Regions from separate parts of the Bradyrhizobium sp. sBnM-33 genome, predicted to be linked through region 1. Evidence: riboswitches for the same ligand, from Rfam matches in the RefSeq annotation. Region 1 holds a riboswitch; each other region holds the start of a gene.
The links. Region 1 has a riboswitch for S-adenosylmethionine ahead of RX328_RS39300 (homoserine O-acetyltransferase MetX). Riboswitches for the same ligand answer to the same signal wherever they lie in the genome.
Positions count from the first base shown of each region.

Region 2: another riboswitch for S-adenosylmethionine. It lies ahead of RX328_RS03560 (O-succinylhomoserine sulfhydrylase); the one in region 1 lies ahead of RX328_RS39300 (homoserine O-acetyltransferase MetX).
Region 3: another riboswitch for S-adenosylmethionine. It lies ahead of RX328_RS06545 (hypothetical protein); the one in region 1 lies ahead of RX328_RS39300 (homoserine O-acetyltransferase MetX).

Region 1 is NZ_CP136624.1:8,374,338-8,382,363, reverse strand. Features, by position in the region: gene RX328_RS39320 (heme o synthase) at 1-496, shown strand, start outside; gene RX328_RS39315 (prephenate/arogenate dehydrogenase family protein) at 825-1,763, opposite strand; gene hisC (histidinol-phosphate transaminase) at 1,772-2,869, opposite strand; gene RX328_RS39305 (chorismate mutase) at 2,898-3,746, opposite strand; SAM riboswitch at 3,931-4,010, shown strand; gene RX328_RS39300 (homoserine O-acetyltransferase MetX) at 4,093-5,349, shown strand; gene metW (methionine biosynthesis protein MetW) at 5,403-6,071, shown strand; gene RX328_RS39290 (alpha/beta fold hydrolase) at 6,525-7,397, opposite strand; gene RX328_RS39285 (TIGR02594 family protein) at 7,656-8,026, shown strand, end outside.
Region 2 is NZ_CP136624.1:753,542-761,567, forward strand. Features, by position in the region: gene apaG (Co2+/Mg2+ efflux protein ApaG) at 663-1,055, opposite strand; gene RX328_RS03545 (OpgC domain-containing protein) at 1,306-2,550, shown strand; gene RX328_RS03550 (SGNH/GDSL hydrolase family protein) at 2,547-3,308, shown strand; gene RX328_RS03555 (SGNH/GDSL hydrolase family protein) at 3,321-4,352, shown strand; gene RX328_RS03560 (O-succinylhomoserine sulfhydrylase) at 4,489-5,682, opposite strand; SAM riboswitch at 5,753-5,832, opposite strand; gene RX328_RS03565 (2'-deoxycytidine 5'-triphosphate deaminase) at 5,952-7,058, shown strand; gene RX328_RS03570 (alpha/beta hydrolase) at 7,079-7,975, opposite strand; partial or broken gene RX328_RS43230 (ABC transporter ATP-binding protein) at 7,990-8,026, opposite strand, start outside.
Region 3 is NZ_CP136624.1:1,382,513-1,390,538, reverse strand. Features, by position in the region: gene RX328_RS06555 (Hsp70 family protein) at 1-419, shown strand, start outside; gene RX328_RS06550 (hsp70 family protein) at 444-3,257, shown strand; gene RX328_RS06545 (hypothetical protein) at 4,760-5,065, opposite strand; SAM-I-IV-variant riboswitch at 5,534-5,638, opposite strand; gene RX328_RS06540 (hypothetical protein) at 5,976-6,530, opposite strand; gene RX328_RS06535 (hypothetical protein) at 6,645-7,055, opposite strand; gene RX328_RS06530 (hypothetical protein) at 7,131-7,670, opposite strand; gene RX328_RS06525 (hypothetical protein) at 7,667-8,026, opposite strand, start outside.

The sequences.
Region 1 (8,026 bases):
GCTCAAGCGCCGAACCCCGCAGAATATCGTCATTGGCGGTGCGGCTGGCGCACTCCCTCCGGTGATCGGCTGGGTCGCGGCGGCCGGAAATGTTGGGCTCGAACCGCTCGTCCTGTTCCTGATCATCTTCCTTTGGACGCCACCCCATTTCTGGGCACTGTCGCTCAACCTTGCCGGTGAGTATGCTCGCGCCGGGGTGCCAATGTTGCCGGTCGTAGCCGGCCGGGCCGAAACAAAGCGCCAGATTCTTCTCTATACCGTTCTTCTGGCTCCTGTCTCGCTGCTGCCCTGGGCGTTGGGGTTCGCGGGGGCGATCTATGGCGCGGCTGCGGCGATGCTTGGAGCGATCATGATTTTTCTCTCATGGCAAGTACGTCGCAGCAATGACAAGGAAAGGCAGCCCGCGCGTCGCCTGTTCGTGTTTTCCATGCTCTATCTGGTCCTCCTTTTTGGCGTGCTGTTGATGAATGCTGTCCCCTACGTTCAGCCCGTCTAATCCAGAGCGAAGTCTATCGCTTCGTTTTCCGGGCCCGTTAATCTAGGCCGTGGGCGGCCATGCCTAGATTGTGCGGTTGCGCACGCCTTCCCGCTGCGCTTCGTCGACGGCGCCGTATTTCCCGAACCGTTGAAAGCGGGGCAGGTGCCGCCGCTGTTTTGAGACATATTCAATGTCGTCGCCCGGCTTGACCGGGCGATCCAGTATTCCAGAGACGGCCGTGATTTGAGCGATAGGCCGCGGCGTACTGGATACCCCGCATGCGCGGGGTATGACGATGTGGTGTGGAGCGGCACCTCGACTTCGAATTGAACGAAGCCGCGTCTCTTCACTCCGCCTTCTTCAGCGGCGGATGTGGCCGGCCGAAATCCGGCGCGGCCGAATCCTGGCCGATCTCGACGATGCCGCGGCGGATGGCGCGGGTGCGGGTGAAGTGCTCGAACAACGCTTCGCCATCGTTGCGGCGGATGGCGCGGGTGAGCTTTGACAGGTCCTCGTTGAAGGTGCCGAGCATTTCCAGCACCGCCTCCTTGTTGTTCAAAAACACGTCGCGCCACATCGTCGGGTCAGACGCCGCGATGCGGGTGAAGTCGCGAAAGCCGCCGGCGGAGAACTTTATCACCTCAGAAGAGGTCACCTGCGCCAGCTCGTCCGCCGTGCCGACGATGGTGTAGGCGATCAGATGCGGCAGATGGCTGGTGATCGCCAGCACGAGGTCGTGATGATCCGGCGTCATGGTCTCGACTTTGGCGCCCATGCCGGCCCAGAACGCGCGCAGGGCTTCGACCGCCATAGGGTCGGCGCCCTCGGGCGGGGTGAGAATGCACCAGCGGTTGATGAACAGTTCGGCGAAGCCGGAGTCGGGCCCTGAATGCTCGGTGCCGGCGACCGGATGTGCCGGAACGAAATGAACATGGCCCGGCAGATGCGGCGCCATTTCGCGGACGATGGCGCCTTTGACCGAGCCGACGTCGGAGACGATCGCGCCCGCTTTCAGGAACGGGGCGATCTCGTGCGCCACCTGCCCGCAGGCGCCGACGGGGATACAGAGAATCACGAGATCGGCGTCGTTGACGGCTTCCGCGTTGGTTTCCAGCACGCGATCGACGATGCCGAGCTCCACCACGCGTGCGCGCGTCTTTTCCGAGCGCGCGGTGGTGACGATTTCGCTCGCAAGCCCCTGGACCCGCACCGCACGCGCGATCGAGCCGCCGATCAGGCCGAAGCCGATCAGCGCGACGCGTCGGAAGATCGGTACCGCGCTCACTTGGCTGCTCACTTGGCCGCCATGAAGTCGCGCAAGGCGTCGACGACGAGGCGGTTGGCCTCCTCGGTGCCGATGGTCATGCGTAATGCATGCGGCAGGCCGTAATTGTTGAGTGCCCGCAGCACCAGGCCACGTTTGGTCAGGAACGCGTCCGCGTCGGCCGAGGTCCTGCCCTTCTCGGTTGGGAAGTGAATCAGCACGAAATTGGCGACGCTCGGCGTCACCTTCAGTCCGAGTTTGCCGATTTCCTCTGTCAGCCAGTTGCGCCATTCTTCGGTGAACGCCTTCGACTTCTGGACATGCGCGGTGTCCTCGATCGCGGCGACCGCCGCCAGCATCGCCGGCGTCGAGACGTTGAAGGGACCTCGGATGCGGTTGACGGCATCGACGATGTGCGCCGGGCCAAACATCCAACCGATCCGCAGAGCTGCCAACCCGTGAATCTTGGAGAAGGTATGCGTCATCACGGTGTTTTCGGTGGTGGCCACCAGCTCCAGGCCGAGCTCGTAGTCGTTGCGCGACACGTAGTCGGAGTACGCAGCGTCGAGCACCAGCAGCACGTTCGACGGCAATCCGGCGCGCAGCCGCTTGACCTCGTCGAACGGCACGTAGGTGCCGGTCGGGTTGTTTGGGTTGGCGAGCCACACCAGTTTCGTGCGCGGCGTCACGCGCGCGAGAATGGCGTCGACGTCGGCGGTAAAATTGGTCTCGGGCGCGACAACGTTCTTGGCGCCGTTCGCCATCGTCGCGATCGGATAGACCAGGAAGCCGTGGGCGGTCGAGATCGCCTCATCGCCCTGGCTGAGATAGGTATGCGCCAAAAGGTTGAGGATTTCGTCCGAGCCGGCGCCGCAGATGATGCGGCTGGGATCGAGCCCGTAGGCGCGGCCGATCGCTTCGCGCAGCACCCGCGAAGTTCCTTCCGGATAGTCCTCCAGGTGCGCCGCCACGTCCTTGTAGACTTCGATCGCCTTCGGCGACGGCCCGAACGGGGTCTCGTTGGCCGACAGCTTGAACACTTTGCGGCCCAGCTCCGGCACCGGCGTCTTGCCGGGCGTGTAGGGCGCAATATCGAGAATGCCGGGATTCGGCACGGGGCGGTTCATCTTCAACTCCGGAATTTCGGGCGGCGTTTTAAGGCTTCGCCGACCCGTTCGGGGGCACCGTATAGCGCGTTGCGTGGCTGCCGACGAGAGCCGACGAGCGCACCGAGGCGCCGGCCTGGATCAGGGCGGTCTTGATCTTTTCGAACCCGGTGCCGGCATCCGACACCAGAAGCGCCGCGCCATCGAAAGCGGTATCGGGCACGGCGACGATTTCGGCGAGCGGCGCCAGCGCTCGGGCGATATCGGCGTTCCAGCCGGCGACGCGCACGCTCCACATCTGCACCTCCGTCACCATGGCATCATCAGCGACGCGCGAGATCACGAATACCGGCAGCGCGGCCGGATGATCGGCGCGTTCGAGGAACGGCAGCCGCGCAATGATTTTTGGCGCGCCATCGGCTTCCAGCGCACTCCACCACCCCGTGCGGCTCGAGACCGCCGAGACCAGCGCCAGATCGCCCTTCGATTTCGCCACCGCCTCGACTGCGGCCTGCGCGCTGAAATGGCCGACATAGGGCACGACGAAGCCGAAGTGAAACCGCGCCGAATCCCGCATCGCGGGCTCGCCGACCGAGACGTCTGCATGCACCGAGAACGGCGCCTGGACGTAAGTGAAGGTCGAGATGATGACGCGCCAGATGCTCTCGATGGTATCGAGCGGCAGCATGCCGCGATGACGCTCGACCAGGCTGCGCATCATGCTGGCCTCGCGCGCGGGCCGGAATGCCGACCCCACTTCCTGGGTCTGCTTCACCTGGATCAGCCGGTCGATGATATCGCCGCGCGCCATCAGCAGGCGATGGACCTGCTCGTCGATCGCGTCGATCTCCTTGCGCAATTCCTGCAGCGAGGGCGGAGCCGGGGGAGCCTTGGACATTGGGCGTAACCTGATGAGAGCTTTACCTCATCCTGAGGAGCGGCGCATGCGCCGCGTCTCGAAGGATGAAGCCCGTTCTCCCTCATGGTTCGAGATGGCGCAAGGGCACCTCCTCACCATGAGGTCTGCGAGCCCGGTTAACCATGCGGCTGCCTTGACGGGGGACCTGCTTCGGACTAGCTTTGTTCCATTCCGTGGTCATTTGAGCCGGCCGGCTTGCAGCCACGTTAAACAACTCGCTAAACAGGCCGGGGACAGATTGATCCCGGCCGAACCTTTCGTTCAGGCCGGGTTTTTTACGGCCTGATTTCTGTCTGTAAAGACCTCCGCGAGGAGGAAGGTCGGGATGACACAATTGCAGTCGGTATCCAGTCCGTCGATTCACAGCGAGGATCGCGCCCACGAGGCCGACCATCCGACTTCGCCGGTGGTCAAATTCGGCTTCGAGCAGCCCTTGAAGCTCGATTGCGGCATCGATCTCGCGCCATTCCAGATCGCATACCAGACCTATGGCGAACTGAACGCCGACCGCTCCAACGCGATCCTGATCTGCCACGCGCTAACGCTGGATCAGCATGTCGCCAACGTGCATCCTCTGACTGGCAAGGCCGGCTGGTGGGAAATCATGGTCGGTCCAGGCCGTCCGCTCGACACCGACAGATATTTCATCATCTGTTCGAACGTGATCGGCGGCTGCATGGGATCGACCGGTCCGGCCTCGACGAATCCCGCGACCGGTAAGGCGTGGGGACTGGATTTTCCGATCATCACGATCCCCGACATGGTCCGCGCGCAGGCCATGCTGCTCGACCGGCTGGGCATCGAAACATTGTTGTGCGTGATCGGCGGATCGATGGGCGGCATGCAGGTGCTGCAATGGACGGCAGCCTATCCGGAACGAGTGTTTTCCGCGCTGCCGGTCGCCTGCTCAACGCGCCATTCGGCGCAAAACATTGCGTTTCACGAACTCGGCCGGCAGGCCGTGATGGCCGATCCGGACTGGCACCATGGGCGCTATTTCGAACGCAGCACGCATCCGCATCGCGGACTGGCGGTCGCGCGGATGGCAGGGCACATCACCTATCTCTCCGATGCCGCGCTGCATCGCAAGTTCGGGCGGCGGATGCAGGACCGCGAACTGCCGACGTTTTCGTTCGACGCGGATTTCCAAGTCGAAAGCTATCTGCGCTATCAGGGCTCGTCGTTCGTCGAGCGCTTCGATGCCAACAGCTATCTCTATCTGACGCGGGCGATGGACTATTTCGATATCGCCGCCGACCATGACGGCGTGCTGGCGGAAGCATTTCGCGGCATCAAGACCCGCTTCTGCGTAGTGTCGTTCACGTCCGACTGGCTGTTTCCGACCTCGGAATCGCGGGCGCTGGTGCACGCGCTGAACGCGTCGAGCGCGCGGGTGTCGTTCGCCGAGATCGAGACCGACCGCGGCCACGATGCCTTCCTGCTCGACGTGCCCGAGTTCTTCGACATTTCTCGCGCCTTTCTGGAATCCGCGGGCAAGGCGCGCGGCCTTGAGAGCAAAGCGTTTTCAAGCGAAGTGGATACCGGTTCGCGTGAAGAAAACGCGTCAAAACAAGAAAGGTAGAGCATTTTCCGTTCCGACTACATCGGAACGGAAAAGCTCTAGAGGTGGCTGATATGGCCCTTCAGGAACAAGCGTTGCCGCTCGGCGGGATCGCTCCCGATCGCACGGGCAAGTATCGCACCGATCATCTCCTCGTCGCAGAAATGATTCCGGCCGGCTCAAAAGTGCTCGACGTCGGCTGCGGCGATGGCGAGTTGCTGCAACTCCTGGAGAGCCGCGGCATCGATGGCCGCGGCATCGAGCTGTCGCGCGAGGGCGTCAACCGCTGCGTCGCCAAGGGGCTCGCGGTGGTGCAGGGCGATGCCGACACCGACCTCGTCAATTATCCGGACGATGCTTTCGATTACGTCATCCTGTCGCAGACGCTGCAGGCGACGCGACAGCCGAAGCCGGTCCTGGAAAACCTGCTGCGCATCGGCCGGCGCGCGATCGTATCGTTCCCGAATTTCGGCTTCTGGAAGATGCGGCTGCAACTGCTCGTCGGCGGCCACATGCCGCGCACGGAGAACCTGCCGGCGACCTGGTACGACACGCCGAACATCCATTTCTGCACCATCAAGGACTTCGTGCAGCTCTGCGACGAGATCAACGTCAAGATGGAGCGCGCGGTGGCGCTCGATCTCTACGGCCGCCCGGTGCCGCTGAACCTGCCCTGGTGGGTCTGGAATATGTTCGGCGAGCAGGGGGTGTTTTTGCTGAGTAGGGGCGGGAAGGGGAGATAGCCACCACCGTCATTGCGAGGAGCGAAGCGACGAAGCAATCCATCTATCCCCGAGTCGAGGCATGGATTGCTTCGCTTCGCTCGCAATGACGGGGCAGCCGTAATGGGACGTAAGGTAAGCACGCTGTCAGGGCTCCCTCCGCCCTCGCGGGGGAGGGTTGGGGAGAGGGGTAAGCCCAGGGCTCCAGCGGAAGAGAACGGTGAACTCGCGCAACACGGCTCGCGACGCGAGAGAAGGTCTTCGCAGAAGCCATCTTTGCCGTCCAACGACGGAGCAAGCGGCACCCCTCTCCCTAACCCTCTCCCGCAAGGGGAGAGGGAACCTTCCGCCGGCGCGTCCCTCACATGTGCTTGCCACGCCGAGGCGCAACTTGCAGCAGCGTGACGCGACGTGAGGTGGGCACGCTGCGCTTCCTTCCACGCAAGCGGGAGAGGGAGCGCACTTGCGCTGCGCTTAGACCATCGCTGCCACCATCGACCTCGGGTCCCGCGCCGGCCATCGCCCGGCTTCCACCAGCGCGATGAACCGCTCGACCATCTCGTTGAACAGCGCCGGCTCTTCCAGATTGAGCACGTGGCCCGACTTCGGAAAGAACGAAAGCCCCGCCGCCGGCAAGTGCCGCTTCAGGAACAGGCTCGGTTCGATGCAATTGTCGTCCTCGTCGCCGCACAGGATCAGCGCTGGTGTCGGCACGCGTCGGATCGCATCTGTCATGGTGTAGATCGACGGTCGCTTGCCCTGAAAGCTGCGCATGGTGTTGGCCGAGCCTCTGGCATCATGCCGCGCCAGCGCCGCGTAGAAATCGGCGTGGCCGCGCGGGTCTTTCAGCAAAAATGGAATCCGGCTCGGCGCCTCACGCGTTACCTTGGCAACCTCAACCGATCCGATCGCCTCATACTGCTCGGCATTGGCGACGCATTGGGCCCGGAAGGCCTCGAGATGCTCGAGGCCCGAACCGGCGCCGACAGCGGCGAGCGTCATCGACAGCGCGCGCTCCGGCGCATTGAGGCCGACCTGCAGCGAGGAATAGGAGCCCATCGACAGGCCGACGAAATGCGCTTTGGCGATTCCGAGGTGGTCGAGCACGGCGAGCGCGTCGGTGTAGAAATGCTCGTAGGTGTAGACGTCGGCCGAGGGAGGCACGTCGGAGGGCGTATAGCCGCGCGCCGAATAGGCGATGCAGCGATGGCCGCGCGAGAAGTAGCGCATCTGCGGCTCCCAATTGGTGTGGTCGGCCGCGAATTCGTGCAGGAAGATGATCGGCGTCCCGCTTCCAGCCTCCTCGAAATAGAGACGGACGTTATCCTTGGCGACGGCATAGGGCATTTCAGATTCCTCTCGATTTTCTTGTTTTTGCGCAGCTTCCTTGCGCGGCGAACCTGCAAAATTGCAATTAATTCTCGGGGCTGCAATGCGGCAGGAAAGGTTCATTTTCGCCATCAAATGAGCGCGGAATCACCCCGGAATCGTTGCCGCGCCGCCACATAAAATCTTCCTCTCGTCACATCGCCACACGCAAAACGCCGCCCGCGTTCGTTCGTAGACGAACGCAAAGGGGAAGTGGGGGCTTTAAGAGGATCGAGTATGCGTCAGTTGTTTGCGTTTCGCCGGTCGCTTCGTTTCATCGCGCTGGCACTGTGTTCGGCTTCCATTTTCGTATTTGTCTCTCCGGCTTCAGCAAGACCAAATCACGGCGCAGGGCGGCACGCTCGCGCTTATCACGCCGGCCATCATGCGAAGCATCATTACACATATCGCCACCATCGCCATGCTCTCAGGAAGTCGCGCTGGGAGCGCAGGGCTGCACAAATGCAGGCGGGCGGCTTTGCCGAGAATAGCCCAAGCTTCATGGGAAGCAGCGCCGAGATGGTGACACCCGGCGGTTTCGTCTCGTCCAATACAGTCAAGGCAGCGCGCGCCGACCGCGGCGGCCGTCGCGCCCGGCTCCGGCACGC
Region 2 (8,026 bases), 1.6 Mb from region 1:
GGCACGCTTCGCTTTGCCAACTCTACGACTACCAACTGGCATATGTGATCTCTTGCGTGACTGCCCGACGGGCAAATCACTAAAACCTGTCCAGCCCTTCGCGCAAAAATATTCTGCTTTCGTTCTCACCCAAATCACGCGCATAACTCCGCTCGTCTCACGGCAGATGAGGGGCGCTTCGCGATCGTCACGAACGTGCGGTGAGATGCGATGGACGCTGAATGCGCAGGACGTAGGCGCAGGAGGCGTACGGCGAAGTCGTGTGGTTCTGGCGCCGCGGTGCTGGCGTTAAGTTGGCGGGAAGTGTCCCGCCGATGACGGTGGCAAGAAAGCCGTTCACCGGGAAGAGCTCGAAGTAAGCCGTAAAGCCATTGCGCAGGGAAGGCCGGGATGCTCCCGCTGTACCTGTATGCTCGTGTGCGCGTTCTTAGTGCGCAAATTGCACACGAGACCGCGGGTGCGGCGCGCACCCGGTCTTCCCTGCGCCCTCTGATCTCATAGAGGGCCGAACGACAATGCAAACCTCGGGCGATGAGCGCCGCGAGAGGGCGAACGTATGTCCACCCGTCATTGCGAGCGAAGCGAAGCAATCATCTTTCCGCGCGCGAGGTGATCATGGATTGCTTCGCTGCGCTCGCAATGACGGGGAGTGGGCAATGGCCCTAGTTCAACACCCGCTTATTATCGGGGCTGTCCAGCGAGAACGTCGGCACGTCGATCTCGAAACGCTCGCCGCTTTCGCTGACCATTTGATAGCGCCCGGTCATGAAGCCCGACGCGGTCGGCAGCGGTACGCCGCTGGTGTATTCGAAGCGCTCGCCTGGCGCGAGCACTGGCTGCTCGCCGACCACGCCTTCGCCACGCACTTCCTGCTTGCGGCCGGTGGCGTCGGTGATGATCCAATGCCGGGTACGAAGCTGCACGGTCTCGGCGCCGGTATTGGTGATGACGATGGTGTAGGACCAGAAATACTGACCCTTGTCGACCGACGAGCGTTCGGGGAGGAAGTTCGGTTCGACGGTGACTTCGATCTGGCGGGTGACGGCGCGGTACATGCGGGCAAGCTTCCGGAAATCCTGTTCGCATCATAGCCGGGAATGCCGGGGGAACCAATCGCCGCTGCGCCGGGTTGCCGCTTGCTTCATCGCGGTTTCAACATAGTTCCGTTCTAGAGCGCAGCCGCGCTGCCCGGCCCCGTACCTTCCGCTTGCGTATTCCTTGCGTATCTGGCGTGCAAGTTGCGGGCCGATATTATCTTTTCCGGACAGTGCGCGCGAAAAAGCTCAACTGCCCAAACGGTGCCAGATGTCGTCCATTGCCGATCCAGTCGCCGGAACGCCACGCAGCGATGCCAAGGCCGCCGCTGCATCTTCCGCACCGGCGATTGCGCTCCCGGTGGCCGGCGAGCGCGAATTGCGGCTCGACCTGTTTCGCGGCATGGCGCTGTGGCTGATTTTCATCGACCATCTGCCGACCAACATCCTGACCTGGTTCACGATCCGCAATTACGGATTTTCGGACGCCACCGAGATCTTCATCTTTATCTCCGGATACACCGCCGCCTTCGTCTATGGCCGCGCGATGCTCGAGGCCGGCTTCGTGGTGGCGACCGCGCGCATCATGCGGCGCGTGTGGCAGATCTACGTCGCCCATGTGTTCCTGTTCACGATCTTCCTCGCCGAAATATCCTACGTCGCCACCCGTTTCGAGAACCCGCTCTACAGCGAGGAAATGGGCATCATGGATTTCCTCAAGCAGCCGGATGTCACGATCATCCAGGCGCTGCTGCTGAGATTTCGGCCCGTCAACATGGACGTGCTGCCGCTCTACATCGTGCTGATGCTGTTTCTGCCGATCATCCTATGGCTGATGAAGTGGCGGGCCGACGTGGCGCTGGGGCTATCGGTGCTGTTGTACGCGCTGACCTGGCACTTCGACTGGTATCTCACGGCCTATCCGAGCGGCTTCTGGATCTTCAACCCGTTCTGCTGGCAGTTGCTGTTCGTATTCGGTGCTTGGTGTGCGCTGGGCGGCGCGCAGCGCATGTCCCGCATCCTGGCATCGCCAGTGACGATGTGGATCTGCATCGCCTATCTGGTGGCCGCATTCTTCGTCACGCTCACTTGGCACATTCCGCAGCTCAGCTTCCTGATGCCCAAGCGGATCGAGCAGTGGATGTATCCGATCACCAAGACCGACCTGGACGTGCTGCGGTTCGCCCATTTCCTGGCGCTGGCCGCGCTCACCGTGCGCTTCCTGCGTAAGGACTGGTCGGGCCTCAAATCGCGCTGGCTGCGACCATTGATCCTGTGTGGCCAGCATTCGCTTGAGGTATTCTGTCTCGGCGTCTTCCTGGCCTTTGCAGGACACTTCGTGCTGGCCGAAATTGGTGGGGGTGCCCTGACGCACGCCCTGGTCAGTCTTGCCGGTATCCTCATCATGTGGGGCGTGGCGTGGGTGATTTCGTGGTACAAGCATTCGGCCGACAAAGGAGCCTCGAAGACGAAAAGCACGGCAATCAACGCCGACATGGCGGGAGGAAGCGCATGAGGCCCGGCTCGGGAGCTGTGCTGGTCCTGACGCTGCTTGCGGGTCTTGCAGCGGCCGGATTGGCTCGTGCCCAGGATGCCGCTCCCCAGGCTTGCGAAGTTCCCTCCCATCTCCTCTCCACCGAGAGCACGCTTCCGAAGGTGGCCGAGGCCGTCAAGAATGCCCGGCCGCTGACCGTCCTGGTGGTGGGGAGCCGCTCATCGACCATCCTGTCCTCCGAAAACAGCGCCTATCCGGCCAAGCTGCAGGCGGCACTGAAGGAGAAGCTGCCCTCCACCCCAGTCAACCTCTCCGTAGAACTACAGACCGGCAAGACCGCCGAGGAGGTCGATCCCAGCCTCGTTAAGCTGGTGGAAGCAAAAAAGCCTACTTTGGTCATCTGGCAGACGGGAACCGTCGATGCTATGCGATCTGTTGATCCCGACGATTTTCGCAGCGCCATCGACGAGGGAGTTGCTGCGCTGCAAAATGCGGGAGCCGACGTGGTTTTGGTCAATCTGCAATACAGCCCGCGCACGGAAACTATGATTTCCGCACCGCCGTACCTAGATAATATGCGCGTAGTGGCTCAGCAGCATAATGTTCCGCTGTTCGATCGGTTCGCTATTATGCGTCATTGGAACGACGCCGGAGATTTCGACCTGTTCAGTACCTTTCATGGCACCGATATGGCCAAGAGAGTTCACGCCTGCCTCGGCCGCGCGCTGTCGAAATTTGTGCTCGACGCCGCCCGCCTCGACCAGGCGCAGCAGAACTAGGAACTAGCGTTAATGAGTTCTCACTGCCCTTTTCGTTTGTCGACATTGCTGGCTGTCACGGCCGCGGGCCTCGCGCTGCTGATGCCTGCCTCGGTGTTGCCGCTGAATGCCCAGACGCCTTCGCAACAAACCGGCCAGCAGGCGGCGCTGTCCGATAACCCCAAAGCCGAAAACAACCCGGAAAAGAAACCCTCGGCTGAAAGCGCCCCGCCGCAGGCTGCGCCAGCGGCCACCGGCAATCCGGCCGCGCAGAAGGGCGTCACCGGCAAAGCGATCGACAAGGTGAAGGAAGTCGCGAAATCGGCCGGCGACATCTTCAGCCGCGTTCCCTGCCTGCCGCCGAAGGGCGCTTCCAAATCGATGGGATCACTGCCGCGTGTCGCGAGCAAGCTCGTCGCGGGCCAGCCGGTGGTGATCGTCGCTTTCGGATCGTCATCGACCCAGGGGTACGGCTCCAGTTCACCGGAGTTTACGTATCCGAACAGGCTCGCAGCGCAGCTACGCCGCAAATATCCGACGGCCGACATCTCCGTCATCAATGCCGGCAAAGGCGGCGAGGACGCGCCGGAAATGATGAAGCGGCTGCAGACTTCCGTGATCGACTTGCATCCTGACCTGGTGATCTGGCAGGTCGGCACCAATGCGGTGCTGCGCAATCTGGATCCCGCCGAGACTGCCAAGCTCATCGACGAAGGCATCACGCGTATTCAGGCTGCAGGCTCCGACGTCGTGCTGATCGATCCGCAATATTCGCCGCGGGTCAACGAGCATGCGGAAAGCGCCGGCAAGATGATGAAGCTGCTGAACAAGACGGCCGAGCTTCGCAAGGTCGGCGTCTTCCCGCGGTTCGCGGTGATGAAGGACTGGCACGAGCGGCAGGCGATTCCGATCGAGAATTTCGTGATCGCCGACGGCCTGCATATGAGCGATTGGGGCTATGCCTGTTTCGCCCAACTGCTCGGCGATGACATCATCAAGTCGGTCGGCCAGATCAAGCTCGGCGTCACCGTGCCCTCGGACGTGCGGGCGTATCGGCCGATGTGAGGTGATGTGCGGACGAACCATCCGCCGTCATTGCGAGGAGCGCTAGCGACGAAGCAATCCATTGCTCCCGTAGGAAAGATTCTGGATTGCTTCGCTTCGCTCGCAATGACGACGGAAGCACCGTCCATTCGCCTGCTCACGCCTTCTCCAGCGCCGCCTCAAAATCCTCGATCAGATCATCGGCATGCTCGAGCCCGGCCGAGAAACGGATAAAGCCTTCGCTGATACCGAGCTCGGCGCGCGCCTCCGGTGTCAGCCGTTGATGCGTGGTGGTCGCAGGATGGGTGACGAGGCTCTTGGCATCGCCGAGATTGTTGGAGATGCGCGAGATCTGCAGCGCATTGAGGACGCGGAAGGCGGCGGCCTTGCCGCCCTTCACCTCGAAGCCGATCAGCGTCGAGCCGCCGCGCATCTGCTTCTTCACCAGCTCCGCTTGCGGATGATCGGCGCGGCCAGGATAGATCAATCGCGAAATCTTCGGATGGCTTGCCAACGCCTCGGCGATTTTCGCCGCGTTGTCGGTCTGCGCGCGTACCCGCACTCCCAGCGTCTCCAGTCCCTTGAGCAGGACCCACGCGTTGAAGGGCGAGAGCGATGGCCCGGTCTGCCGCATGAAGTTGTGAATGTGCTCTGCGATGAAAGCTTCGGACGAGAGAATAATGCCACCGAGGCAGCGTCCTTGACCGTCGATATGTTTGGTTGCGGAGTAGACCACGACATCGGCGCCGAGCGAAAGCGGGCTCTGCCAGATCGGCGTGGCGAAGACGTTATCGACGACCAGCCGCGCGCCGCCCTTGTGCGCGATCTCGGCAATCGCGGGAATATCGAGCACGTCGAGCGTCGGGTTGGTCGGGCTCTCCAGAAAGAAGGTCTTGGTGTTAGGCCGCAATGCGCGCTGCCATTGGTCGAGATCGAGGCCGTCGACCAGCGTCGTTTCGATCCCGTAGCGCGGCAGGAGGTCCTGCACGACGTACAGGCACGAGCCGAACAGGGCTTTCGATGCCACCACATGATCGCCGGCTCTGAGCGGTGCGAGGATCGCGGTCGTCACCGCGGCCATGCCGGTGGCGGTGGAGCGAGCAGCTTCCGCACCTTCGAGCTCGATCATGCGGCGCTCGAACATTGAAATCGTGGGATTGGAATAGCGCGAATAGATAAAGCCGGGATCCTCGCCCTTGAAGCGCGCCTCGCACTGCTCCGCGCTGTCGTAGACATAGCCTTGGGTGAGGAACAGCGCTTCCGACGTCTCGCCGAATTGCGAGCGCAGCGTGCCGCCATGGACAAGGCGGGTTTCGGGACGAAAACGCTTGGTAGAACCAACTTCAGACATGTGACCTCCGCCGTGACCACCGGAAAATGGCCACAAAAAACCGGCCTGGAATAATTTCCACAGGCCGGGATCACACGTGTCCCCGGCCTGTTTAGCGATTTATTTAACGTGGCTGCAAGCCGGCCGGCTCAAATCACCACGGGATAAGTCATGCTGATATTCGCTTGCGCCCTTTCAGTCAAGGCAGCCATCGGATAACCCCTAAAAGCCCATATTTACGAGGTTTGGATGACATTTGGGCATCCAGGGCCACCTCAGAGGACCGCGCCGTGTCGTTCACGCTTCCGCCCGACGGTAACGGAATTCTACCCGACCGCATGATCGCGGCGATGGCGGATGCGGGCCTGATCCTGCCGGCCTATCCGTTTGTCGAAAGCCAGATCCAGCCGGCGAGCCTCGATTTACGCCTTGGCGACGTTGCCTACCGGGTACGCGCGAGCTTCCTGCCCGGTCCCGGCGCGACCGTCGCCGAGCGCATCGACGAATTGAAGCTGCATGAAATAAACCTCTCCGACGGCGCGGTGCTGGAGACTAATTGCGTCTACATCGTGCCGCTGCTGGAAAGCCTCGCGCTGCCGCCACAGATCGTGGCCGCGGCCAACCCGAAGAGTTCGACTGGACGGCTCGACGTTTTCACCCGCGTGATTGCCGACGGCACCCGCCGCTTCGATATGATCGGCGCCGGCTATCACGGCCCGCTCTATGCCGAGATCAGCCCGAAGACGTTTCCGGTGCTGCTGCGCGAGGGCTCGCGGCTATCACAAGTGCGTTTCCGCACCGGCGACGCCATCCTCGATGCCGACGAGCTCGACGCGCTGCATGGCGCCGAGCGATTGGTCGATATCGACGATGCCGATCTCGCGAATGGCGTGGCGCTGTCGGTCGATCTCTCCGGCGAGAACACGGGCGGCTTCGTCGGCTACCGCGCCAAGCGCCACACCGGCGTGGTCGATATCGACCGCCGCGGCGGCTATGCGGTCGACGAATTCTGGGAGCCGATCCCGGCGCGCCCGGACGGTAGCCTCATCCTCGATCCCGGCGAGTTCTACATCCTGGCCTCGAAGGAGGCCGTGCAGGTGCCGCCGGATTACGCCGCGGAAATGGTGCCGTTCGATCCCTTGGTCGGCGAATTCCGCGTGCATTACGCCGGATTCTTCGACCCCGGCTTCGGCTATGCCGGCGCCGGCGGGCAGGGCGCGCGCGCCGTGCTCGAAGTGCGCTCGCGCGAGGTGCCGTTCATCCTCGAGCACGGCCAGATCGTCGGCCGTCTGGTCTACGAGAAAATGCTGTCCCGGCCGGATGCGATGTACGGCCAGCGCATCGGCTCGAACTATCAGGCCCAGGGGTTGAAGCTCTCCAAGCACTTCCGGGTGTGACGCCTGCGCCGGACCGCGCCTCAGTCGCGCACGTTAGAGATAAACTCGCCGATCTGCGCAATCGCGCGATGGGCCTCCGGCAACACCGGCACGAACAATTGCCAGGCGTGCGGCATGCGCCGCCAGATCTCGAGTTTGCTGCGCGGATCGTGTGACCGAAGCTTCTCCGCCATGCGGACCGCGTCGTCTCGGAGAATTTCATCGCTACCGACTTGGATAAGCACCGGCGGCAATCCGGCGGGATCGCCGTAGAGCGGCGAAGCATAGGGCGTACGCGGATCGGCTCCGCCGAGATAGAGCTTCGTCAGGCCGGGAAGATCCTCGACGTTCAGCATCGGATCGGCCGCTGCATTCGTCTTCAGCGAGGCGCCGGTAAGGGCCAGATCGGTCCAGGGCGACAAGGCGACGGCTGCGGCAGGAAGCCGTTGGCCGTCATCACGCAGTCTCAACAGCAAACCCAGCGCCAGGCCGCCGCCAGCCGAATCTCCCGCCACGAACAACTGGCGGCTATCGGGCGTGTTGTCGACGAGCCAGCGATAGCCCTCCACGGCATCCCCAAGCGCTGCCGGAAAGGCGTGTTCCGGGGCGAGGCGGTATTCGAGCGCCCAGACGCGGGCTTGCAAAGCGTCGGCAATCCGCCAGAGGAAGTGCCGGTAATAGACCGGCGCGCCGGAAACATAGGCGCCGCCGTGGAGATAGAGCACGTTACGTTCGGGCCGGGATGCCGGCGTGGTAACCCGGTGAAACCGCACCCGACCGGCCTCGATCTCGACCGTTGCGCTCCGGGCGGGCGGATGCGGCACAAACCGCTCCATCGCACGCATGTTTCGCCGCCATTCCTCGACATCGAGACTTCCGCCGCGCCGCTTGAGCAACATGCGAATGCCCAGGCGCAAAAGTTCTGCCCGCAGGCTCATGGCCGTCCTTGCGCTCAGGCTCTGAACGGCACGGCTGTGGGCAGGCGCGGC
Region 3 (8,026 bases), 2.2 Mb from region 1:
CCGGCGCGGCGCGCTCCTATTACATCGGCCTGGAAACGTCGATGCCCGCCATTCCGGGCTACAAGCCGCCGCTGAAGGCATTGTGTGTTGTCCCGCAGGGGATGCAGGAAGGCACGGAACTGCTGATCGAAGGACGCGAGTTCGGCCTTGTCACCGGCCGCACGGCGGAGTTTCGGTTTTTCTCCTCCTCGGTACGAAGCGGCGATACGCCGGGACAGATCCTCCCTGACGCCGAGCGCGACCTTGATGACGCTGGCCTGCTCGAAGTCGCGATCCCGGCGCTGGACGTCCCGGTGGGGCAGGTGGTGCCGGTCCGCGTCAACCCCGTCGTCACCGAACTTGGCATCCTTGAGCTTTGGATGAGGCACACGAACTCCGATCGCCGATGGAAGGTTGAGTTCCAGGTCCGCACGGAATAGGGGCCCCGCCTCTGGAGGTAATTCTTGACGAAAGACCGCGCCCGCTTCGCCATTGGTATTGATCTCGGCACGACCAACTCCGCACTCGCATTCGCGCCACTGGTCGGCGAGGGGACGCCAGAGGTCCTTCTCGTCCCGCAATGGGAAGGCCTGGCGCGTCTGACCGAGAAGCCAACGCTACCTTCTTTCCTGTACCTGCCAGAGGAAGCGGTCGCAGCACACTTGCGCGGTGAGGAGGTCGGAGCCGGGCAATGGATCGTCGGACTTTTTGCACGCATGAAGGCAAGCGAAGCGCCCGGACGGGTCGTCCATTCCGCGAAGTCGTGGCTTTGCCATCACGCCGCCGACCGGTCGGCACCTTTTCTGCCATGGGGATCGACGGTTCTGGCACGTGAGCAGAAAATCTCACCGGTACGCTCCTCGGCACTGATTCTGAACTATCTGCGGGGGATCTGGAACAGCCGGTTTGCCCAGGCCGGGTTTGCGTTCGATGATCAGGACATCACGGTTACCGTCCCGGCTTCCTTCGATGCGGCGGCGCAGCGGCTGACGATTACCGCCGCCGAGGAAGCGGGCTTCCCCGGCGATGTGCGACTGCTCGAAGAGCCGCAGGCTGCGTTTTATTGCTGGCTGGAAAGCCACGACCCAGCGCGCGAATTATGGCAGCGGCCCGACAATGGCGATGCCGGGCTGCGACACGTGTTGGTCATCGATATCGGCGGCGGCACCTCGGATTTCAGCATTTTTGAAGTTCGCCTGAACGAGCAAACGCCGGACCCTGACATCAGGCGTGTCGCGGTGAGCGAGCATACGCTGCTCGGCGGCGACAATCTCGACCTTGCCGTCGCCCATTTCCTGGAGCCGCGGCTTGCCGGGGCGGGCGGCCGGCTTTCCGGCCCGCAATGGGATCAGCTCGTCGCCGCCTGCCGTCATCTGAAAGAGCACGCGCTGGCCGCTACGGGGCCGCCGGATGAGCGGTTCGTTGTTGCACTGGCCGGTCGCGGGTCGGGGATGGTCGGCGGCTCGCAGGCGGCGACGGTGATGCGGGCGGAAATCGAGAGCCTATTGCTGGACGGATTTTTTCCCTTCTGCGACGCGGCGGCGCGGCCGTACCTGACGCACGCGGCACTGAGGGAATGGGGGCTTCCTTATCCTCCCGATAGCGCGATAACCCGACACCTTGCCGAATTTCTCAACGATCGCCCGCGCATTGATGCCGTCCTGTTCAACGGCGGATCCGTCCGACCGCCGCTCCTGCGCCAAAGACTCCGCGAGCAGATCGGAGGCTGGCAGGACGGCTTCGTACCGCAGGTTCTGGAGAACGAGGAGCCGGATCTGGCGGTGGCGCGCGGAGCCGCGCGATTTGGTGCCCTCCTCCACCACCGTTCGGGTCGCATCGCCGCTGGCGCCGCCGCTGCGATCTTTCTCGAAGTGGAGGGGATACAGGCAACGGATCGCCAGACAGTGCGTCCGCCCCTCATATGCGTTCTTCCTCAGGGTGCAGGGCCGTCGCAGCTTTTTGAGATCGCTGATCTTGGGCTTAAGCTCCGCACCGATCAGCTAGTGCGCTTCCAGGCTTATTCCTCAACCCGGAAGAGCGTCAGCCAGGCCGGAGACATCGTTTCCTGGTCCGAAGGCGAATTTCACCCGTTGCCCCCGCTCCAGACCATCGTCAGGACGGCTGAGCTATCCGGTCCGGAACCGGGCGGGATGTTGCCCGTCGGTCTGACGGCGCGGATGAACGCACTGGGGCTGCTCCACATCTCGTGCGTCAGCGCCGACCCCGCCGTCCAGCAGTCCTGGCCGCTGGAATTCAACATGCGCGAGCATGTCCAAGGCGTCGCGGGCGCGCCCGGTGTCGGGCGGGCGCGGGAGGCAAACGCTCCGATTGAACCGAACGCTTCAGCGGACGCGCTGGAAACGGCACGCAGGCAGATCGGGATCGTGTTCACCCAGCCTGCCAATAACAGCAAAAAGAACAAGATTACTGCTGCCACGATCCTCAAGGGTATGGAGCGCATCCTCGCGTCTGCCAGAAGTGAATGGAACGGGCCCCTGCTGCGCGCCCTTTGGCCTGCGCTCGAGGAGCGGCGGGACGACAGACGACGTTCGGCGGACCACGAAGAGGCATGGCTCATCATGGCTGGATTCCTGCTGCGCCCGGGCTTCGGCGTTGTCCGGGACGACCTTCGTATCGATGCCCTGTGGCGGCTGCACCATGATGGCCCGTGTTTTCCCGGTCGGCGCATCAAGAGCCAGGAATACATCCTCTGGCGCCGGGTGGCGGGCGGGCTCACGCGCGAACGCCAGACCAGGCTTATGGCCGGAGAGATCGACAGGATCCGCAGCGGCAGGGCGTCCGACGAACTCGTGCGCCTGGCTGGATCCCTGGAACTGATCCACCACGACACCAAGGCGGAACTGGTGCGTTGCTTTTGCGACATCGCGGTGACGCTTGCACGGGCCAAGCGGCACTGCGCTCCCTATCTTGCGGCGCTCGGGCTCCTGCTCAACCGAACTCCGCTCTACGCAGGGCCGGAGACTGTCGTCTCGCCCGATCTCGTCGAGCACGCGTATCAGGCTTTCCAGCGCTTTGATTGGACTACGCCGGAGTTGCTCGACCTGCAGATTCTGTTCCTCCGGGCCGCGCGCGTCGTCGACGATCGGAGCTTGGATTTGCCCATGCCTTTGCGCGGTTTGATTGCCAGCAAGCTGGAGAAATCCGGCGTCCCTGCGCTGCAGACCGCAAAAATCAAAGGGTTCGTTCCGATCGGACGATCCGACTGGGCCAGTCTATACGACGATTCACTCCCTCCCGGTCTGATCCTGATCGAATAGACATGCGCGAGGCCCGTGCCGCTAGCGGCCATGCGGCCGCCGCGCCGCCGAGAAGCGTAATGAAGTCGCAAGCACTGTCGCCGCCGCAGCGGTTTAACGTAGGTTAATGTTTCTACTAGTTTGACGCGCCGCATATCGGACATCCCGTGTTTGTTGCGATGGTTCGGCTTCGGGTCAAACTGAGTGATCTCAATACGAGCAAATGTTTTCCGCGCTTCCGCCGATAGTGTTGCAAAAGTCGAAAATCGAACGACGCCGAAATCTCGCAAAATTTGATTTTTAGCCGACTCCGCCACAGCAATACTCCGTAGCGCCGATACGATGCTCTGTGGTCGTTTTTGTGTGAAACGATGTGGTCCCCTCATATCGCCGCGCGCGAAACGCATCAGCGGCTCTAGAAATTTCCGTTCGTGACCCCCAAAAAGACTTTTTCAACACTATCCCGCCGATAGCGGACATTCCCGGTCGGGGCTGCTGAAAGTTAGAGAGGCTGTTACTCTTGCTCGTCGGAGAAGGATTCGAACCCTGAGCAAACTGCAGCGCAAGTTATTGCGCTCGCCCTTTGGTTTTCAGAACTGTACTGAAATGACGAAGTACGAAGCTTTGGAGAAAAATGTCATCTCCAGCCGCAAATTGCCGCCTCTTCGGTAATCTCTAGTACGGTCCGTCACCCAAAAGGTCTCAGTTTGTTGGGATTTTGGGGCTGGTCGACCGAGCTCGAAGGCAGACTGCCCTGGTCGATGGCGGAGCGAGAGCGATTCGAACGAAAGATACGGTCAGTTTCAGGAATTCCCAATCAAAAGAAAAGCCGCCAAGCCTTTGACTTGGCGGCTCTTTCTGGTTGCGGGGATAGGATTTGAACCTATGACCTTCAGATTTTGAGCCTGAGCGGCTGAGAAATCCAAGCCGGAGCTGCCTAGTTCGTTCAATATCACCTACGGCGACGTGTTCGAGTGGCGGAAGGTGTGGCCAGCCATGGCCAGACTCCTTGGTGTCGAAACGGGGCCGGACATGCCAACGAGCGTGGCAGCCTACCCAAAAGGAAAATCCGGATCTCTGGGACCGGATCCGTCACGAAGTACGGACTTCGTTCACGGAGCCTGCGGGAGCTTGTCGGCCAAGGAGACCAGCATACGGACTTCGCATTCGCCTACGCGCCCTGGAAGGACCTCGGGCATTCGTGAGCACCGTCAAGCTGCGCCAAGCTGGATTCGCAAAGACAATCGATACCGAGGACGCCTTCCGCAAGGCGCTACAGTTCCTGCTCGATCACAAACTCCTGCCGCCCCCACGAAATAATCCGGGAAGGGACACGCCTTTCGCGCGCACTACATTCGCGTCGCCCAAACACGATGCCCCAACCGATGGGCAGCCTTTAAGAGTACTATACAAAGTTCTTTTGGCAGCGTCGGCAAACGCGGCTTCGAAAATGCGAAGCGGATTCCGACGTCGTCCGCCGGTGCCGTCGCCCATAGAATTACGTGGGCCATCCCTCCGGCTTTTCACAATCCCTGTGCGGTCATCCACATGACATAGCATCGAGCGGCAGCTTCAGAAGTTCCACCGAACGTCTGGGAGTCACGGCCTTCCCAGCCTCTCCTCAAGGCTTGCCTCATGAAGTGAATCCGCCAGGTGCCGATAAAGCCCAACGAGGGCTTTTCTGGATTGATTGAAACGGTCGAGAGAATCAGTTGCTGGATCGGCATCAAGCTTGCGGCCCGCACAATGGCTGGCCTGCAAATCAATGAAGCGGTCGCACCAACTAAGATGCTTCTGCGTGTCAGTTCCCGGCTGTCAGAATTGGGCATCACCGCTCTCTAGGCTACGCCTACTGAACATCGTTGCGTGATCGCACGCGGAGGGCGTCAGGCAGCACCGTATCGGCCGAAAGCCAGCCAACTTCTCCATGAGGCCATTTGGCCCACCGCCAGCCGGTGAACGGACTGACCAACCAAGCTCCAGGGCGGCAACCAGCCAGTCGTTGCCTTGCGCCATGAACATCGGCCATTGGCTTTGATCCGCGTGGACGGTCAGCATGCAGAATAGGAAGAGCTAAAAGTGCTTCGGGGATAGGAAACTGATCAACGGACGGCAGCGCGTCCTTCGCCGGGCCGTGGCGCCCATCCAGCCATTCGGTATAGGGACACGGGGATTCAGGCACCTCGGACCAAGGAATGCCAGCCGAAGTTAGCTCACTCGAACCGGTCGCGGGGGTCTTGAACTTACGTGTAGGCATAAAAATCCCTCCTTCGGATCCCGAGGAGGACTGACATTCGCGCGACCCGTTTCGTTGCCGAATGGCCGCATCTCCCTTGCGGGAAACCACCTTGCCCGGATTCGGCAGGTTGGCGAGGGTGTGGCCCCTTCTCTGGATGCAGTGTCAGTATAGCAGGCTCTGATATCGTTTTCCAGAGCTGGTTTGACCCGGAGTTATCAAGCGGGAATTTGACACTGTCTTCGGGTCGAACCGGGGAATGGACCGGGAGCATGCGTGACGGCTCTGTTCAGGTACAAGAAAGCGCACATCATCGGTGAGATCGACAACGTGCAGCCGGTCCGTGAACCAAAAGGTGTCATCAGTGCAGCGTCCGTTTTGGCCTCGGCCAGCCCGCTCTATGCATCGCTTCGCGGACGGCGGGCCAGACCAGTGCCTCGACCTCGGCCTCGGTCAAAATTTCTACTTCGCCAGTCGGGCCAATCCGAAAGCCGGGGACCTCGTCACTCAGCAGCGTCTGTGGCATCCTCTTTTTCGCTATCATTGTCGTCTCTCCTATTGGGTTCACCATTCTTGCTCTCGACGCCGGCAGCAGCGGCGCGTGCGGCAGCGCCGGCGGGATCGGCAATCTCCTCGAGGGCGGCGCGAACACTATCGTCCAGAATCTCGAAGCATTCGGCCTGCGGACGCATTGCGAGCATGTAGGCGGTCTCGCCGGGCAAGTTGAGCAATCGATTACGCATCCCCACGAGCATCTGTTCAAGGTAGCGCCGGACGACCGCGAGTCGCACAACCTGACCGGATTCGAGTTCATCCTGGCGTTCCTCGCGCCGACGTTTCGCAGCCGTTAAAGCAGCGCGCTCCGCCGTGAGCTTGTCACCGGCGGCACCACCCCGACCAGCGGCGACAGAGCGCAGGTGGGCAAATGCCTCGCGGCGCACCTCATCGAGATCGTATTTGCCACTAGGCTGCCGCGTGACCACGCCCTCAGCCAGGTACTGGTCAAATTGGGCTCGCGAGCAGCAAAGGTGAGCCGCTGCTTGAGCTATTGTTGCCATTTCACTTCTGACTCCTCGTTTCCAATACAACCCTGAGAGACGCTCGTGCGGTCGCGCTACCGGCGATTACTCCGCTCCAACAGGGACCCAAATTCTCTGAAAGCACGTGACTTATCATTGGATTCGGAATCCCTCGCAGGACAACAGGAACTCAATGAAACGTTGAACCTCGCCGATGAATTCGTTGACGAAGCGACGCTCATCTGGCCTACAAACCGGAAAGGGAGCATCGCTGCTGTCATCTTCGTATTCGACAAGGCACCTCATTCTTTTGCCGTTGTACAACCGAACAAAGAGTTGGCGTGCATACTCATCAATCCTGCCATCATCTATTGAGCGCTGCAATTCGGCGGCGAGCTCGCGCGCCTGATCGCCGTTCAGTCCATCCTCGTCGCTTGAGCGCCAGTGGCGGCACGCACTCGTAACGCTTGGCGCGATGTGATGGGAGTAATCGGCAAGCGTAAACCACCAGTACAGCGCCACGCGCCACCATCCGCTGCTGTTTCCGATGACGTCTACACTCATCTTACTGCTCCCTTTCTTAGAGATTAGATCCTGGTCCAACGCACGACCTCTGTCGTCCGAATGGCATATTTGTGATCACACGAAATCTTCCAGCGAGTCGCCAACAGACCCAAGGGCTGGCTTGTGGTACTTGCGGTATTTGATGGACGGCCCTCCGAGAGATTCGATTGCCGCAGTCGTCGCCGTAAGTGCAACAACGGGACGACCCTCTAGTAGCCAGAGCAGACCTGTCTGGTCGTATCGGGAAAGCCGGCTATAGGACGGATGCGGATTGGCTGGCGGATCGTGCAACCCAAAGAGGTCCTTGGCTGTCCATCCAAGAGCCACGGCCTGACTGCCCCAGCTTCGGGGGAAGCGTCGGGCGTCGCTGATGCACCACTGCCAGCGGCCCTCGTCGACATAGTCGGGGCACGCACACTCTAGCCGGAGAAGTGCGTGATCGAGCCTCCCACTGCCAGACTGTAGCAATGTGAGAATATCAGCTTTGTAGTTGGACAGGAGTTTCAGAACAGAAGCGGGAGGCTTTGCCTCCGCCTTGATCAGCAGGTCGTTGCCCTCAGTCCGGATCTGGATCCCGAACGAAGTGATCTCTTCAATTATCTGGGCGGCATTCATATCCGAGCCCTCCAACCCTCGCATTCACCGGCAGGCTCATCCGAAAAAATTGTTTTATCCTGGCCAGCGGCGGCCGAAACATTCCCGTCTTTTCCCACTTTCCCGGCTTTCCCCGTCGACCTTGCTGTTGCCCCGGCGGCCGCATTGGTCTCGCCGCTCCGGTTAGGCGCGTCAGGGGCCAAACCCCGAGGACCTGACGTGGAGGACTGCCTCGGATTGGATATCTCGACCCGGTATTCGTTGGCATCGTGGCCCGGAATCTTGCGAAGCACCGCCACGACATCACCGTCCGCCAGCCAGACCGGCCGGTTCGTAAGATATTTCTGGAAGAGTTTACCAACACTGCGGGCAGTCGG